2 regions of the Mesorhizobium sp. GW821-FHT04C10 genome follow, and region 2 is predicted to be linked to the other one. Evidence: riboswitches for the same ligand, from Rfam matches in the RefSeq annotation. Region 2 holds a riboswitch; the other holds the start of a gene.
What was found. A riboswitch is a leader RNA that binds a small molecule or an ion and turns the genes downstream of it on or off. The one in region 2 is predicted to bind S-adenosylmethionine.

Region 1: it holds a riboswitch for S-adenosylmethionine, as region 2 does, so the genes downstream of both, AC07UC_RS33285 (O-succinylhomoserine sulfhydrylase) here and metX (homoserine O-acetyltransferase MetX) in region 2, are expected to answer to the same signal.

The regions. Positions count from the first base shown of each region.
Region 1 covers NZ_JBWKTL010000001.1:6,964,888-6,973,660, reverse strand. Annotated here, with positions in the region: gene AC07UC_RS33290 (ceramide glucosyltransferase) at 1-837, shown strand, start outside; gene AC07UC_RS33285 (O-succinylhomoserine sulfhydrylase) at 871-2,061, opposite strand; SAM riboswitch at 2,119-2,196, opposite strand; gene AC07UC_RS33280 (2'-deoxycytidine 5'-triphosphate deaminase) at 2,295-3,389, shown strand; gene araD1 (AraD1 family protein) at 3,427-4,419, opposite strand; gene mmsB (multiple monosaccharide ABC transporter permease) at 4,720-6,006, opposite strand; gene mmsA (multiple monosaccharide ABC transporter ATP-binding protein) at 6,003-7,535, opposite strand; gene chvE (multiple monosaccharide ABC transporter substrate-binding protein) at 7,636-8,706, opposite strand.
Region 2 covers NZ_JBWKTL010000001.1:1,868,448-1,877,220, forward strand. Annotated here, with positions in the region: gene AC07UC_RS09055 (ABC transporter ATP-binding protein/permease) at 1-795, shown strand, start outside; gene AC07UC_RS09060 (DUF1194 domain-containing protein) at 880-1,677, shown strand; gene AC07UC_RS09065 (glycosyltransferase family 2 protein) at 1,690-2,625, opposite strand; gene AC07UC_RS09070 (glycosyltransferase family 2 protein) at 2,626-3,621, opposite strand; gene AC07UC_RS09075 (DUF1330 domain-containing protein) at 3,912-4,232, shown strand; gene metW (methionine biosynthesis protein MetW) at 4,245-4,859, opposite strand; gene metX (homoserine O-acetyltransferase MetX) at 4,918-6,087, opposite strand; SAM riboswitch at 6,195-6,272, opposite strand; gene hisC (histidinol-phosphate transaminase) at 6,435-7,544, shown strand; gene AC07UC_RS09095 (prephenate/arogenate dehydrogenase family protein) at 7,567-8,502, shown strand; gene AC07UC_RS09100 (sugar kinase) at 8,499-8,773, opposite strand, start outside.

The sequences.
Region 1 (8,773 bases), 5.1 Mb from region 2:
ATCGGTGACGATCGCGTCAGCGCCAATCCCAAGCTCAACAATTGCGTCAAGGGTTGGGAAGCCGCGCGGCACAAATGGGTCATCCTGGCTGATTCCAACGTGCTGATGCCCGGGGATTACATCCAGCATCTGATGGCGGCGTGGCGGCCAAACACGGGCCTTGTCTGCTCGACGCCTATCGGCTCGCGGCCGGATGGCTTCTGGGCCGAGGTCGAATGCGCCTTCCTCAACACCCTGCAGGCCCGCTGGCAGTATGCCGGGGAGGCGCTCGGCCTTGGCTTTGCCCAGGGCAAGAGCATGCTTTGGAACAAGCCGATGCTGGATGCCAATGGCGGCATCCGTGCGCTGGCCGCCGAAATCGCCGAGGACGCCGCCGCGACCAAGCTGGTCAATGGGCTCGGCCTGCGCGTCAATCTCGTCGCTTCGCCCTTCGAACAGCCGCTTGGCCGGCGCACGCTTGGCGAGATCTGGTCGCGCCAGGCCCGCTGGGCGCGCCTGCGCCGCGTCACCTTTCCGCTGTTCTTCGCGCCTGAAATCCTGACCGGCGCGGTGGTGCCGCTGGTGCTTGCGCTGGTTGCGGCGGCAAGCGCCGGCTTCAGCCTGCCGCTGACGGCCGTTGCCGTGCTGGCGGCCTTCTATTTCCCTGAATGTGCACTGGCCTGGTCCAAGGGCTGGTACCTGTCGCCGCGCATGGTCGCGGCGATCGTGGTGCGTGACCTGATCCTGCCGGCGATGTGGGCACGCGGCTGGCTCGGCGGCGCCGTCGACTGGCGCGGCAATGCGATGACCATCGGCACCAAGGCGGCCGAACTTGAAGAGGCGCCGTCGCGAGCCTGAATCCGCCGCAGGCGACGCTGCCTGGACGGCCTGCTATTTGGCGGCTTTCAACGCCTGTGCGATGTCTTCCAGAAGGTCGTCGGTGTCTTCCAGGCCGGCGGACAATCTCAGCGTACCAGGCCCGATGCCGAGTTCGGCGCGGGCCTCGTCGCTTAAATTCTTGTGCGTCGTCGTCGCCGGATGGGTGATCAGGCTCTTGGCGTCGCCAAGGTTGTTCGAGATCAGCACGATGTCGAGTGCATTCTGCAGGGCGAAGGCTGCCTGCTTGCCGCCCTTGACATCGAGGCAGATCAGCGTCGAGCCGCCCGACATCTGCTTCTTGACGATATCGGCCTGCGGGTGGTCGGCGCGGCCGGGATAGATGACACGAGCAATCTGCGGCTGTTCGGCGAGAAAATCGGCGATCCTGCCGGCGCTCTCGGTCTGCTGGCGCACGCGCAGCGGCAGCGTCTCCAGGCCCTTCAGCAACGTCCAGGCATTGAAGGGCGACAGGCTGGGGCCGGTGTGGCGGAAATAGTCGTGCAGGTTCTCGTCGATCCACTTCTTGTCCGACAGGATCACGCCGCCGAGGCAGCGGCCCTGGCCGTCAATGTGCTTGGTCGCCGAATAGACGACGATGTGCGCGCCAAGCTGCAACGGCTTTTGCTGCAAAGGCGTGGCGAAGACATTGTCGACCACAAGCCGCGCGCTGATTGAATTGGCAAGCGCGGCGACGGCTGATATGTCGACCACTTCCAGTGTCGGGTTGGTCGGGCTTTCCAGGAAGAACAGCTTGGTGTTTGGCCTGACCGCTTTTTCCCAATTGGCGATGTCGGTGCCGTCGACCAGCGTGGCCTCGATGCCGTATCGCGGCGCCAGCGTCTCGACCACCCAGCGGCAGGAGCCGAACAGCGCGCGCGCCGCCACGATATGGTCACCGGCCTTGACGCTGCACAGAAGGGCCGCCGTCACCGCGGCCATGCCCGACGCCGTGGCGCGCGCATCCTCCGCGCCTTCGAGCGCGCACATGCGCTTTTCGAACATGTCGACGGTCGGATTGGCGTAGCGCGAATAGATGAAACCCGGTTCCTCGCCCTTGAAACGGGCTTCGGCCGCCTGCGCCGTTTTGTAGACATAGCCCTGCGTCAGATACATCGCCTCGGAGGTTTCGCCGAAGCCGGAACGTAGGGTTCCGCCATGCACGAGGGCTGTCTGAGGCTTCCAGTTGCGCTTCTTGGTGCTCATCGCTTTTGTTCCAGACACAAAAAAACCGGCCGCGAAAGTCGCAACCGGTCCATACGGCCTTGCGGCCCAACGGTCCTTTAGCGACTTGTTTAACGTGGCTGCAAGCCGACCGGCCAAATCACCACGGGATAACGACCCTTTAGACCCGTCCCACGCTTGCGTCAATTGCCGGCTTCATTAAGAGGTTTGTACCAAGCGGGTTCCGACAAAGCCTGCCCTCTAGGAGCGAAGCCTTGCGAGAGACGGGTATTCTTCCCGATCAGGACATTTCGGCGCTGTTCCAGTCCGGCGCGCTGAAGTCGCCGCGCGCGCTCGATGCCGACCAGATCCAGCCGGCCAGTCTCGATCTGAGACTCGGCGACAGGGCCTGGCGGGTGCGGGCCTCCTTCCTGCCCGGCCCCAATCACAAGGTTTCGGAGAAGCTCGACCGGCTGAAGCTGCACGAGATCAATCTTGCCGACGGCGCGGTGCTGGAGACCGGCTGCGTCTACATCGTGCCCTTGCTCGAAAGCCTGGCATTGCCGGCGGAGATTTCCGCCTCGGCCAATCCGAAGAGCTCGACCGGGCGGCTTGACATCTTCACCCGTGTCATGACCGACCGAGGCCACGAGTTCGACAAGATCGCCGCCGGCTACAATGGTCCGCTCTATCTGGAGGTCAGCCCACGCACCTTCCCGATCGTGGTGCGCACCGGCTCACGCCTGTCGCAGATCCGCTTCCGCACCGGCAATGCGCTGCTCTCGGAAGCCGAGCTGCACGAACTCCATCGCGCGCAAATGCTGGTCGCCACCGAGCCGCCTAACATTTCCGGCGGCGGCATCGCGCTGTCGATCGATCTCAATGGCGACAGTGACGGGCTGGTCGGCTACCGCGGCAAGCATCACACCGGTCTCGTCGACGTCGACAAGCGCGCGGCGCAGGATGTCGTCGATTTCTGGGAGCCGATCCACAAGAGCGGCGCGGGCGAACTGGTGCTCGACCCCGACGAATTCTACATCCTCGTCAGCCAGGAAGCGGTGCACGTGCCGCCGCTCTATGCCGCCGAGATGACGCCGTTCGACCCTCTGGTCGGCGAATTCCGCGTCCACTATGCCGGCTTCTTCGACCCGGGCTTCGGCCATTCGGCGGCCGGCGGCACCGGCAGCCGGGCCGTGCTGGAGGTGCGCAGCCATGAAGTGCCGTTCATCCTCGACCATGGCCAGATCGTCGGCCGGCTGGTCTACGAGCACATGCTGAAGCGCCCGCAGGCGCTCTACGGCACCGATCTGGGCTCCAACTACCAGGCGCAAGGCCTGAAGCTGTCCAAGCACTTTCGCACTGCACGCTGACACTGCCAATCTCCCCCACGAGGGGGGAGATCACCACTCACAGCGCCTTCACGACCACCTTCACCGGCTTTTCGATCTCCAGCGGATTGCGCAGCGGCAGGCCGAAATCCCCCGCCTCGATCTCGAACACATCGCCGGCCTCGGTCTTGACCCCGTCGGCGAAGGACAGTGTCGCGGTACCGAACATATGCACATGCACGTCGCCCGGCTGGCGGAACGCCGAATATTTGAAATGGTGATGTTCGAGATTGGCGATGGTGTGCGACATGTTCGCTTCGCCCGACAGGAACGGTTTTTCCCACAGCATCTTGCCGTCGCGTACGATGCGCGATGTGCCGCGGATGTCGGAAGGCAGGTCGCCGATCAGGATCTCCGGCCCGAACGAGGCATTGCGCAGCTTGGAATGGGCGAGGAAGAGATAGTTGACGCGCTCGGTCACGTGGTCGGAAAATTCGTTCGACAGCGTGAAGCCGACACGGAAGGGCGCGCCGTCGTCGCCGATGACGTAGATGCCGGCGACCTCGGGTTCCTCGCCGGCGTCCTTGGCGAAGGCCGGTGACAGGAGTGCCGCACCTGGGGCCACGGCCATGGTGCCGTTGCCCTTGTAGAACCATTCCGGCTGCACGCCGACCTGGCCTTTGGCGGGCTTGCCGCCCTCCAGGCCCATGCGGAACATCTTCATGGAATCGGTGAGCTGCTCCTCGCCATCGGTGCTGAGCTTCTTGTGCATGGAATCGCGCGTCGCCGCCGAGCCGAGATGCGTCAAGCCCGTGCCGGTGAGATGCAGGTGAGCCGGATCGGGATGGTTGATCGGCGACAACAGCCGCCCCTTCTTGTAGGCGGCGTCGAGATCGATCGTCTCGCCAAGCCCCTTGCGCTCGATCAGTGTGGCAAGGCCGACGCCGGTGCGGGCAGCTTCCATCGCCAGCGAATAGACGCTGCGGGCGCCGTTGATGATCCGGGTCTTGCCGCCGCTGCGGGCCACGACACGAATGGTCTCGGCGTCGTCGAGAATCTGCGAGATCAGCATGATCAATCCTCTCTTATTTGCCTTGGTCCGGTTGCCTTTTGACAAACCTTGACCTGCGCGGCTCGGACCTCGCCGCGCCACGGGTGAAATTTTTCGTCCGGATTGCGCTCGCGGGCTTGATCCCCTGGGGGACTTCTTGATGCCGACTATTGCCGGCGTCATCGCGATCTAGACCCGTATGCCTTCCTTGTTGCCTCGCGGGAGCGGTTCAGCTTTGAGGAACCGAGCTGCTCCCGGTATTTTGTTTCTGAGCAATTCCTGTGGGAAAACCGTGATGCGCTTTTCCTGGAATTGCTCCTGTCAGGCCTTGTTCTTGTTGTAGACGTCAAAGATCACGGCGCCGAGCAGCACCAGGCCCTTGACCACCTGCTGCCAGTCGACGTTGACGCCCATGATCGACATGCCGTTGTTCATCACGCCCATGATGAAGCCGCCGACCACGGCGCCGATGACCTGGCCGACGCCGCCCATTGCCGAGGCGCCGCCGATGAAGACTGCGGCGATGACGTCGAGCTCTGAGCCCAGACCCGCCGCCGGCACGGCCTGACCGAGGCGGGCGGCGATGATCAGGCCGCCGAGCGCCGAAAGCACGCCCATGTTGATGAACACGTAGAGCGTCAGCCGCTCGGTGTTGATGCCCGACAGCTGCGCCGCCTTGGCGTTGCCGCCCATTGCGTAGATGCGGCGGCCGATGGTCATACGCTTGGTGACGAAGACGAACAGCGAGATCAGCACGCCCATGACGAGGAGCACCACCGGCAGCCCCCTGTAGCTGGCGAACTCATAGACCAGGAACAGCGCCAGCGCGCTGGCGACCAGCGTCTTGACGACGAACAGGGGGAAGGGTTCGGCTTCATAGCCATGGCGCTCGCGCTTGCGCCGGGTGCGCAGCCCGAAATAGGCATAGGCCAGCACGGCGATCACGCCCAGCACGACCGTCGTCATATGCAGCGTCAGGCCGCTGCCCATGATGGTCTTGCCGGCGGCGTTCACCGTCGGCGGGATCAGCGTGAGCGGGCCGATCACGTCCGGGATGAAGCCGGAGCTCAGCGCCTTGAAGCCGTCCGGGAGGGGCCCCACCGAGGATCCGCCGCCCAGCAGCGCCTGGCAGATGCCGCGGAAGATCAGCATGCCAGCCAGCGTCACGATGAAGCTCGGTATCCGGTGATAGGCGATCCAGTAGCCTTGCGCCGCGCCGATAAGGCCGCCCACGATCAGGCAGACGATCGAAACCACCAGCGGATTGCTGAGCGGTCCGAGCTGCCAGATGACCATCATGTTTGCCGCCAGCGCGCCGATGAAGCCCGCGACCGATCCGACGCTGAGGTCGATATAGCCGGAAACGATCACCAGCAGCATGCCCAGCGCCATCACGATGATGAAGGAGTTCTGCTGCACCAGATTGCTGAGGTTCACCGGCTTGAACAGCGTTCCCGACGTGGTGAACTGGAAGAACAGCATGATGACGATCAGCGCGATGATCAGACCGTATTCGCGCAGGTTCGCCGTCAGCGCCGAGACGGCGATGCGTGGACGCTGTTCGTCAGTGACGTTGCCTTGCGGGGCGGGGGCGCTTTCGGTGCTCATGCTGCTTTTCCTTCTCCCCGAACGATGGCGCGCATTATTTTTTCCTGGCTTGCGTCCGCCGCGGGCATTTCGCCCACGATGCGCCCTTCGTTCATGACGTAGATGCGGTCGGTGATGCCAAGCAATTCCGGCATCTCCGACGAGATGACCACGATCGCCTTACCTTCCGAGGCAAGGCGCGCGATGATCGTGTAGATTTCGTACTTGGCGCCGACATCGATGCCGCGTGTCGGCTCGTCGAGGATCAGCACGTCCGGGTCGGCGAACAGCCACTTCGACAGCACCACCTTCTGCTGGTTGCCGCCCGAAAGATTGCCGGTCATCTGATAGACGCTCGATGCACGGATGTTCGTTTTCTTGCGATAGTCGTTGGCGATGGCGAGCTCGCGCAGATCATCGATGACGTTGTGGCGCGACACGCCGCCGAGATTGGCGAGTGTTATGTTGTGCTTGATATGGTCGATGAGGTTGAGACCGTAAGTCTTGCGGTCCTCGGTGACGTAGGCGATGCCGTGTTCGACCGCCCTGCTCACCGACGAGACATCGACCTGCTTGCCCTTGAGCAGCACCTCGCCGGTGATGCGGCGGCCATAGGAGCGGCCAAACAGGCTCATGGCGAATTCGGTGCGGCCAGCGCCCATCAGCCCGGCAATGCCGACCACCTCGCCCTTGCGCACGTTGATGTCGATGCCCTTGATCACCTGCCGTTCGGCATGGAGCGGGTGATAGACCGACCAGTTCTTCACTTCGAACACGACCTCGCCGATCTTGGGTTCGCGCGGCGGATAGCGGTCGTCGAGCGAACGGCCGACCATCGAGGTGATGATGCGGTCTTCCGAAATGTCTTTCTTGGCCAGCGTCTCGATGGTGCGCCCGTCACGGATGACGGTGACCTTGTCGGCGACCCGGTTGATCTCGTTGAGTTTGTGCGAGATCAGGATGGAGGTCATGCCTTGCCGCTTGAATTCGAGCAAAAGGTCGAGCAGTGCCTGGCTGTCCTTTTCGCTGAGCGACGCCGTCGGCTCGTCGAGGATCAGCAGCTTGACATCCTTGCTCAGCGCCTTGGCGATCTCGACCAGCTGCTGCTTGCCGACGCCGATATTGGTAATCAGCGTCTTGGGGTCCTCCTTGAGGCCCACCTTCTTCAACAGGGCGCTGGTGCGCTTCTCGTTGGCATCCCAGTCGATCACACCGTATCTGGCGTGTTCGTTGCCGAGGAAGATGTTTTCGGCAATCGACAGCATCGGCACCAGCGCGAGCTCCTGGTGGATGATGACGATGCCCTTGTGTTCGCTGTCATGGATGCCTTTGAACTGGCATTCCTGACCTTGAAAGATGATCTGGCCGTCGTAGGTCCCCGCGGGATAGACGCCCGACAGCACCTTCATCAGCGTCGACTTGCCGGCGCCGTTCTCGCCGACCACGGCGTGAATCTCGCCTTCCTCGACACGCAGGTTGACGTTCGACAGCGCCTTCACGCCGGGGAACGTCTTGGTGATGTCGCGCATCTCCAAAATCGTCGAGGTCATTGGCGCAAGCTCCTCCGAGGCCGGCAGAAACAATACCGGGGTCGCTTGTGAACGAAAAGGGGCCCTGCGTTGCGCAGGACCCCTGACTTTACAACCGAAATTACTTCAGGTCTTCGGCCTTGATGTAGCCCGAGTCGACGACCAGCTTCTGGTAGTTCGACTTGTCGACCTCATGCGGCGTCAGCAGGATCGAGGGGACGACCTTGACGTCGTTGTTGTAGGTCTTGGTGTCGAGGCCGTCAGGCTTGCCGCCCGAGAGCACCTTGTCGACGAGTTCGACGGTGGCCTTGGCGAGGTCGCGGGTGTCCTTGAACACGGTCGAGTACTGTTCGCCCGTGATGATCAGCTTGACCGAGGCGGTCTCGGCGTCCTGACCGGTCACGATCGGCCAGGGCTGTGCTTCCGTGCCGTAACCAACGGCGCGCAGCGAGGCGGTGATGCCGCGCGACAGGCCGTCATAGGGCGACAGGACGCCATCGACGCGGCTGCCGTCCGAATAGTTGGCCGACAGGAGGTTATCCATGCGTGCCTGGGCGGTTGCCGCCAGCCAGCGCAGCGTGCCGACCTTGTCCATGCCGGTCTGGCCGGACTTGATCTTGATCGAGCCGTCGTCGATCAACGGCTGCAGGACGGAAATCGCGCCGTTGTAGAAGAAGAAGGCGTTGTTGTCGTCGGGCGAGCCGCCGAACAGTTCGACATTCCAGGGCTTGGTGTTGGGGAAGCGCTCCTTGAGGCCCTTGACCAGCGAATTCGCCTGGATCACGCCGACGCCGAAATTGTCGAAGGTGGTGTAATAGTCGACATTGGCGGTCTTCTTGATCAGGCGGTCATAGGCGACGACGACGACGCCGGCGTCAGCGGCCTTCTGCAGCGCATCCGACAGGGTGGTGCCGTCGATCGAGGCGATGATCAGCGCCTTCGGGCCCTTGGTGATTTCGTTTTCCAGCTGGCTGAGCTGGTTGGGGATGTCGTCCTGCGCATATTGCAGGTCAACGGTGTAGCCGAGAGCCTCGAGCTGGGACTTCACGGCATCGCCGTCATTGATCCAGCGCTGCGAGGTCTTGGTCGGCATCAGCACGCCGACAAGACCCTTGTCGGCTGCGTGCGCCGAGTAGGTCATGGCAGCGATGCCAAGCGCCGCGACTGCGGCCAGTGTCTTGATGATTTTCACTTAACTCTCCCTGGTTGATGGACGCGGCACCCCGGGGGTCGCGGGCCGCGCAATCGTGCAGAAGCGC
Region 2 (8,773 bases):
AGCATCGCTGACTGGCGCGCCACGCTGATGCGCGTCGCCGATTTCCGCATCGCGCTCAATGAAACCGATGTGCTGCACGACACCGAAAAGCGCATCACCTTCGACCAAAATGCCAATGGCAGCCTGACCTTCGAGAAGCTGGAAGTGGCCTCGCCGGAGGGCTGCACAAAACTCTCCGACGAACATGTCGAAATCCGCGCCGGCGAGCGCGTCATGATCACCGGCGAGCCGGGCGCCGGCAAGACGCTGTTCTTCCGCGCCATCGCCGGGCTTTGGCCCTGGGGCGGCGGAAAGATCGGCCTGCCGGCAGGAGAAACCCTGATCTTCGTGCCACGTGTGCCGTATTTGCCCGCCGGCACCCTGCGCGAGGTGCTCAATCACGCGAACGGGCATGCGCCCGCGAGCGATGCCGACATTTCGGCGGTGCTGGCCGAGGTTGGCCTTGAACGGCTGTCGTCGTCGCTCGACCGTGTCGGGCGGTGGGACCATGAGTTGGGTGATGACGAACAGCGCTTGCTGGGCGTGGCCAGGCTCGCCCTGCGGCGGCCGAAATGGGTGATCATCGACGAAGCGATGGATGCGTTCGATGGACCCGCGCTGCGCCGCGTGCTGGCGATGCTGGAAAAGCACCTGACGGGAGCCACGATCATCAATATCGGGCGCGGCCAGCACAACAATCAGTTCTTTCCGCGCGGTTTGACGATCGTGAAGGATTCCGGTGCGCCGGCGCTGAAGCCCGCCCGTGTCAGGGCCGGCGCCATCGATCCGCCACCCGCCGTCCGCCGCAAGAAGTAGGCTGTTTCTCCGGCTGCCTGCGCAAACCTTATTTTGCCGTGATCGCGATGGAAGGTTTCCCGGGGAAACAACCCTGGCGCCGCCATGTTTGATGCTCTTCTGATTGCCTGTCTCACCTGCGCGCAGGCTACCCCCATTGCCTCGCCCCCGGCGCTGGCCGTCGATGTCGAGCTGGTGCTGGCGGTCGACATCTCGTTGTCGATGGATGAGAAGGAGTTCGCGTTGCAACGCGCGGGCTATGTCGAGGCGCTGCGGCATCCCGACTTCATCCAGGCCGTCCGTTCCGGCAATACGGGCCGCATCGCGCTCGCCTATTTCGAATGGGCGGGCACCGTGCGCGATGACGCGATCATCGGCTGGCAGATCATCGATAGCGCGCAAAGCGCCAACAGCTTTGCCGACAAGGTGGCGGCGCGCCCGTTCCGGAGTTTTCGCGGCACCTCGATTTCCACCGCACTTGCCTTCGGTGCCGGGCTTTTCGACAGGACGAACTTCGCCGGCGAACGCAGCGTCATCGACATATCGGGCGACGGTCCCAACAATATCGGGCCGCCGCTCACCGCCACGCGCGATGCGGCCATCGCCAAAGGCATCGTCATCAACGGCCTGCCGATCCTGATCAACCCGTCGCCGACCTTCAGCCATCTCGACCAGTATTATGCGCAGTGCGTGACCGGCGGGCCTGGCTCCTTCGTGCTGCCGATCCATGCGGCCGCCGAATTTTCCACCGCCATCCGGCGCAAGCTGATCCTCGAAGTGAGCGGCCTTCAAGACAAGGCCGAGATCACTCCCGTCAACGCGGACGCGCCGATCGACTGCCTGAAGGGCGAACGGGACAGGCGGTTTCTGTCGGATCCCTATTTTCCGGAACTCGACCGGTAGGCCTGGCGCCAACTAGGCCGGCCGGGCACCGAACCGGTTGCGAAATTCATTGTAGAGATTGCGGCGCCAACGCCGGCCATAGACGTAACCGTTGACCAACTCCGGCAACGAGTAACCGAGTTCCTTGGAAGACCGGTTGGCCATGTATCCGGCAAACGCCTCGGGCAAACGGCCCCTGAGAATATCGGCTATGAGCTGGCGTGAGATCATGTAAGGAGGAATGTGCGGATAGGCGTGGGCAATATACGGATGCTTGCCCATCAAATTCGCATAGGCTTCGACATAGCCATCGCGCCGTCCCGAAATCGAATTCTCCGAATTGTGTTTCGTCCAGTCGAGATCGCCGGACAGTTGTGCGCCGAAGCGCCGGGCAAGGCGCAGCAGCAATTCCCGATCCTGCATCCGGGTTATATCGCTGTCATAGCCGCCAATGGCCAGCAAGGCCTCGCGACGCGCGGTGATCGCCGAGCCGGCGATAAAGATCGTCTGGGCGACGAGTGTCCGCTCCAGCATCGCCGGATTGATGAAGGCCTCGGGGTTGGTGCAGTTGGTGCTGCGGCCGTTCTTCAAGGACACAAAAGAACTAAGCAGCACCTGAAGGCCAGGGTTGTCTTCGAACCAGGCCAAAGTCCGTTCAAGCCGATGCGGCATGTAGACATCGTCCGAATCGAGAAACGTCACCAGGGGCGTTCGCGCCCGCTCGATGCCGGCATTCCTCGCGGCGTTGGCCCCGCGCCATTTCGCACCGACATAGATCAGACGCGGGTCGTGAACGCGGTCGAGCGCGGCTTCGGTTCCGTCCGTCGAGCCATCGTCGACCACAATGTGCTCAAGCCTCGACATGCTTTGGGACAGCACGCTTTCGACAGCGCGCAACACCTTGTCGCGCCTGTTGTGGGTCGGTGTGATCACCGTGATGAGGGGAGCCGGATCCAAGGCTTTGGCCACTCAGCTATGACCGACGTAAAGAGGGACGTATTCCGGCTCGTCCCGGACCAGACCAAGCGCCATGGCCATCTGGGCGACGAACACCAGCGTGCAAAAGGCCATGCCGACGATCAGGGCAAACGGAATCTGCCAGATTGGCATGCCGAGTCGTGCCGCATGCGCAAGGATGCGGCCGCCCACCCGGCGCGATGTCGAAAACCAGCGCCTTGCCGCCTTGACCACCCGTGCGGTTCGCGACGGCGATTCCAGCGCCACATATTTGCGGTCCGCATCGCGACCGGTGACGAGCGCGCGCCAGAAGAAAAAACGCCAGCCGCGCGGAGGATAGTGGCTGGCCCGGGCATCGACCCTGACGAAGTCATGTCCGCTTTCCCGCAACTGGCTGGTAAGCAACGTGCAGGAAACCTTGAAACCATTGCTGGCCGGATAGGGATGGCTGGCCAACCAACTTCTGCGAAAGGCGCAATTGTTGGCGTTCATTGCCCGCCTGGAGGCGAAACGCTGATCCCCGTCGCGCAGCGGGAAGAACCACAGCAGTGCAAAGGTGCGGGAGGCGAAATCGTCATGGCCGAGATAGGTGTAGCCGCTCACGGCCATCGTCTTCGGGTCCTGTAGCGGTTCAAGGAGCGCCGACAGCCAGCCGCTCTCCATAACCGTGTCGGAATCGCAGAAAACCACGATGTCGCCCGTGGCCAATCCAACGCCCGCGTTCTTGATCTCATAGTATCGGCTGCCGGTGCTGGCGCTGAAGACCAGATTGGCGACAGCGCCAAGCCGCGGGACAAGCTTGGCGACACGCTGCTGGAGGAGCGGCGTCTCGGTATTCTCTCCGCTGTGAACGACAATAACCTCCGGCTTGGGGTGCCGATCGTCAGTCGTTGCGGCCTCTATTTCCCGCGCCAAGGCGCGGAATGAAGCGCCGATCTCATCTTCATTGATGGATTGGGCATTTTCCATTTCGACTACGATTGAATAGGTCTGGGATTTGCGTTCCATGCCCCGCCCAAGCATTACGTTCGGCGCGACGCTACAAAGACCATCTTCACATGTCATCCAAAGACGCGAAATCCGGCTGGTCTGAGACGCCGATTTTGGGCCTCCGCGCCCCAATAGCAACACCCTGGCAAGTCTGAGGGGATGCGGTTCCGCTCGCGCTCAAGCGCTGATTCGTGCGCGGCATCGATGTTGGCCTATTACCTCAGGCGTAATCGAGTCTCGTCACCTCCCTTGGCAATTTGCAGCCATGAGACCGGCAAATCGGCCTCGCTCGACAAGGGAGTTACGTCATGACCGCTTACGCCGTTGCCCATATGCGCCAAGTCAGGATGGGCCCGCAGATCGCCGAATATCTGCACAGGATCGATGCCACGCTGGAACCTTTCGGCGGCCGCTTCCTGGTCCATGGTGGTGATGTCGAGGTGATCGAGAACGATTGGCCGGGCAACCTCATCATCATCGAGTTTCCCGACCGGCGGCAGATGCGCCGGTGGTATGATTCGCCCGCCTATCAGGCAATACTAGCCCTGCGCACGGACAATTCCCAATCCGATGTGGTGTTCGCCGACGGTGTCGAGCACCCGCACAAGGCCACGGATGTCCTGGGCTAGACGTTCCGTGCCTTACCGCTTCAGCAAGAACACCGCTTGCTGGCCGAAGAAATTCCAGAACCACCAGGGCATCGACAGGCCGATCTTCTGGCCGGCTGCGTCGAGCGCGGTCGCCTTTTCCACCGTCGCGCCAAGCTCATCGCACAGGTTGACGAAGTCGCGGATGGTGCAGAAATGGATGTTGGGCGTGTCGTACCAGGAATAGGGCAGGTCCTGGGTCACCGGCATGCGGCCCTTGACGAACAGCGACAGGCGCACCCGCCAATGGCCGAAATTGGGGAAAGAGACGATCGCGCGATTGCCGATCCTGAGCAGTTCGTCGAGCACCAGCTTCGGGTTGCGGGTCGCCTGCAAGGTCTGCGACAGGACGACGAAGTCAAAACCCTTGTCGGGATAGAACTCGAGATCCTTGTCGGCATCGCCCTGGATGACAGAGAGGCCGCGCGCCACGCATTCGTTGACGCCGCGCTGCGACAGTTCAAGCCCGCGGCCGTCGACCTGTTTGGTTTCCTGCAGCAATTCAAGCAAGGAGCCGTCGCCCGAACCGACGTCGAGCACGCGCGACTGTGGCGGAATGAGGTTGGCGACGACCTCGAGGTCGACGCGCTGGCTGCCGTTGACGCTCATGATGTCGCCTCCTGTATGGCGCATGAGCCTGATCCTGAAAGTCTGCAACTTTGCGGGGTCATGCGCTTAGCCCTCTGGCGCGGGCCGCCGAGCCGATGAAGCCGTTGATGGCGGCGAACAGTTCCGGCTCGTCGAGCAGGAAGGCGTCGTGGCCGCGATCGGTCTCGATCTCGACGAAGGATACCGAGGCGCCGGCGGCGTTGAGCGCGTGCACGATGGAGCGGCTCTCCTCGGTCGGAAACAGCCAGTCCGATGTGAACGACACCAAGCAGAAACGGGTCTTGGTGCCGGCAAAGGCATCCGCCAGCCTGCCGCCATGATCGGCGGCGAGGTCGAAATAGTCCATCGACCGCGTCATGTAGAGATAGGAGTTGGCGTCGAAGCGGTCGACGAAGGTCATGCCCTGGTGGCGCAGATAGCTTTCGATCTGGAAGTCGGCGTCGAAGCCGAAAGTCAGGTGGTCGCGATCCTGCAGATTGCGGCCGAATTTTCGATGCAGGGCGGCCTCCGAGAGATAGGTGATGTGGGCCGCCATGCGCGCCACAGCCAGGCCCTTTTCCGGGCGCTTGCCATGCTCGAAATATTTGCCACCATGCCAGTCCGGATCGGCCATGACGGCTTGCCGGCCGACCTCGTGGAAGGCGATGTTCTGCGAGGAATGGCGGGCACCCGTGGCGATCGGCAGCGCCGAAAAGACGCGCTCGGGATAGCTCGACGCCCATTCCAGCACCTGCATGCCGCCCATCGAGCCGCCGAGCACGCAGAACAGTTTATCGATGCCGAAATGGTCGATCAGCATCTTCTGCGCGCGCACCATGTCGCGAATGGTGATGACAGGCAGGTCGAGCCCATAGGGCTTGCCGGTGACGGGATTGGTCGAGGCCGGACCGGTGGACCCCAGGCAACCGCCGATGACGTTGGAGCAGATGACGAAGAAACGGTTGGTGTCGATGATCCTGCCGGGGCCGATCAGCACTTCCCACCAGCCCGGCTTGCCGGTCACCGGGTTGGTGTTGGCGACATGCTGGTCGCCGGTCAGCGCATGGCAGACGAGAATGGCATTGGAGCGGGCATCGTTCAGCGTGCCATAGGTCTGGTAGGCGATCTGGAACGGCGACAAAAGCGTGCCGGCGTCGAGCTTGAGCGGCTGGTCGGGCCCGAAGCGCAACACCGGGCTCGACGGTTGGTCGGCCTCGTTGTTGGTCTTTCCTGCACGCAGAGCGGCCATTCACGTACTCACTTGCTGCATCGTGCCCAACGAAAAATCGCCGCCGATGCGTTTTGTCCGGCCGGCCGCGGACAATAAAAAACCGGCATTGCCTTCGCAAAGCCGGTTACGTCACGCAAACGGCCCTTTAGCGAATTGTTTAACGTGGCTGCAAGCCGACCGGCCAAATCACCACGGAACTGTCACCGTCCTTCTAGAACTCGCCCGCCTCGCCGTCAATGCCGGAAGGCTGGGCCGGAGGCTGGGCCGGCTGCTGGCCCCACCGCCGCCTCTCGACATTGCCGGCCATGGCTTGTATTTCCGCTGCGGCCTCCGGATGGAGGCATTTTCGACGGATTTTGCAAAAAATGAACCAGACACCGGATCAGGCACGTCCAACCCCGCGCGCGGGCATCATGGACATAGACGCCTATGTGCCCGGCAAGAGCACGGCGCCGGCCGGTGTCGCCAAGGTCTACAAGCTGTCGTCGAACGAGAACCCGCTCGGTCCGTCACCGAAGGCCATCGAAGCCGCCCGCGACGTCGCCGCCAAACTCGACATCTATCCCGATGGCACCGCCAGGCGGTTGCGCGAGGCGATCGCCGAGGTGCATGGCCTCAACGCGCAGAACATCATCTGCTCCAACGGCTCCGACGAGATCCTCGGCCTTTTGGCGCAGACCTATCTGGCGCCCGGCGACGAGGCCATTTTCACCGAACACGCCTTCATGGTCTACAAGATCTACATCCAGTCGGCCGGGGCCACCCCGGTTGTGATCAAGGAGACCGAAGAGCGCGCCGACATCGATGCGATGCTGGCCGCCGTCACGCCGCGCACGAAAATCGTGTTCCTCGCCAACCCTAACAACCCGACCGGCACCTATGTGCCGTTCCAGGAGGTGCGCCGCCTGCATGCCGGCTTGCCGAAGAATGTGCTGCTGGTGCTCGACGCGGCCTATGCCGAATATGTCCGCCGCAACGACTATGAGGCCGGGATCGAGCTGGTCGGCAGCGCCGAGAACGTGGTGATGACGCGCACCTTCTCCAAGATCGGCCTTGGCGGAGCGCGGATCGGCTGGATGTACGGGCCGATGCATATCGTCGACGCCATCAACCGCGTGCGCGGTCCCTTCAACGTCAATGCGACGGCGATCGAGGCCGGCATCGCCGCGATTCGCGACCGCGCCCATGTCGAGCGCAGCGTGGCGCATAACGAGACCTGGCTCACCTGGCTGAGCGCGGAGATGACCGGGCTTGGGCTGCGGGTGACGCCCAGCGTCGGCAATTTCCTCCTCATTCATTTTCCCGACGACCAGAAGCATTCGGCGGCGGCGGCGGACGATTACCTGACGGCGCGCGGCTACATATTGCGGCGTGTTTCCGGCTACGGCTTTCCCAACGCGCTGCGCATGACCGTTGGCACCGAAGAGGCCAATCGCGGCGTCGTCGCCGCGCTCACGACATTCCTGAAAAGCTAGAACGCCCGAAAGCTCTAACGCCATGACATCACCGATGTTTGAGAAGATCGCGCTGGTCGGCATCGGCCTGATCGGCTCGTCGCTGGCCCGCGTCATCCGCCGCGAGGGCCTTGCCGGCCACGTTGCCATCTCGACCCGCAGCGCGGCGACGCTGGCGCGGGCGCAGGAGCTTGGGCTGGGAGATTCCTACACGACCGATGCCAAGGAAGCGGTCCGCGATGCCGATCTGATCATCGTCTCGGTGCCGGTCGGCTCGTCCGGCGCGGTGGCGCAGGAGATCGCGCCGGCGCTGAAGAAGGGCGCGATCCTCACCGATGTCGGCTCGACCAAGGCCTCGGTCATCGCGCAGATGCAGCCGCATGTGCCTGACGGCGTGTATTTCATTCCCGGCCATCCGCTGGCGGGTACCGAGAAATCCGGACCGGATGCCGGTTTCGCCGACCTGTTCGACAATCGCTGGTGTATCTTCACGCCGCTGCCGGGCACCGATCCAGACGCTCTGGAAAGGCTGTCGGAATTCTGGCGCCGCTGCGGCGCCAACATCGACACGATGGACCCGCAGCATCACGACATGACGCTCGCCATCGTTTCGCATTTACCGCACATCATTGCCTACAACATCGTCGGCACCGCCGACGATCTGGAATCGGTGACCAAGACGGAAGTGATCAAATATTCCGCCTCCGGCTTTCGCGACTTCACGCGCCTGGCCGCCTCCGACCCGACCATGTGGCGGGACGTGTGCCTGCACAACAAGGACGCCATCCTCGAAATGCTGGCGCGGTTCTCGGAAGACCTGGCATTCCTGCAGCGGGCGATCCGCTGGGGCGACGGCGACAAGCTGTTCGACCTGTTCACCCGCACCCGCGCGGTGCGCCGCTCGATCATCGAGGCGGGCCAGGATATTGATGTGCCCGATTTCGGCCGTCAGGCGATCGAGCACCCGTCGAAGAATTAGGCTGTTTCAGGCCATGTCGCCGCGACCATGGCCAGTGTCTCGGCCCGGTCCGGCGCACCGAGCCTGCCGCCGAAGCGCAGGCACTTGAGCGCGGCGGCGGCACTCGCAAAACGCATGGCCTGTTCGACCGGCATGGCTTCCGCCAGCCCGACGGCAAAGGCGCCGTGAAAGACATCGCCGGCGGCGAGCGTGTCGACCGCCTTGATCCTTGGCGCCGCGACATGGCGGGATGATCCCGCCGCGCGATCAAACCACCAGGTGCCCGCCGCGC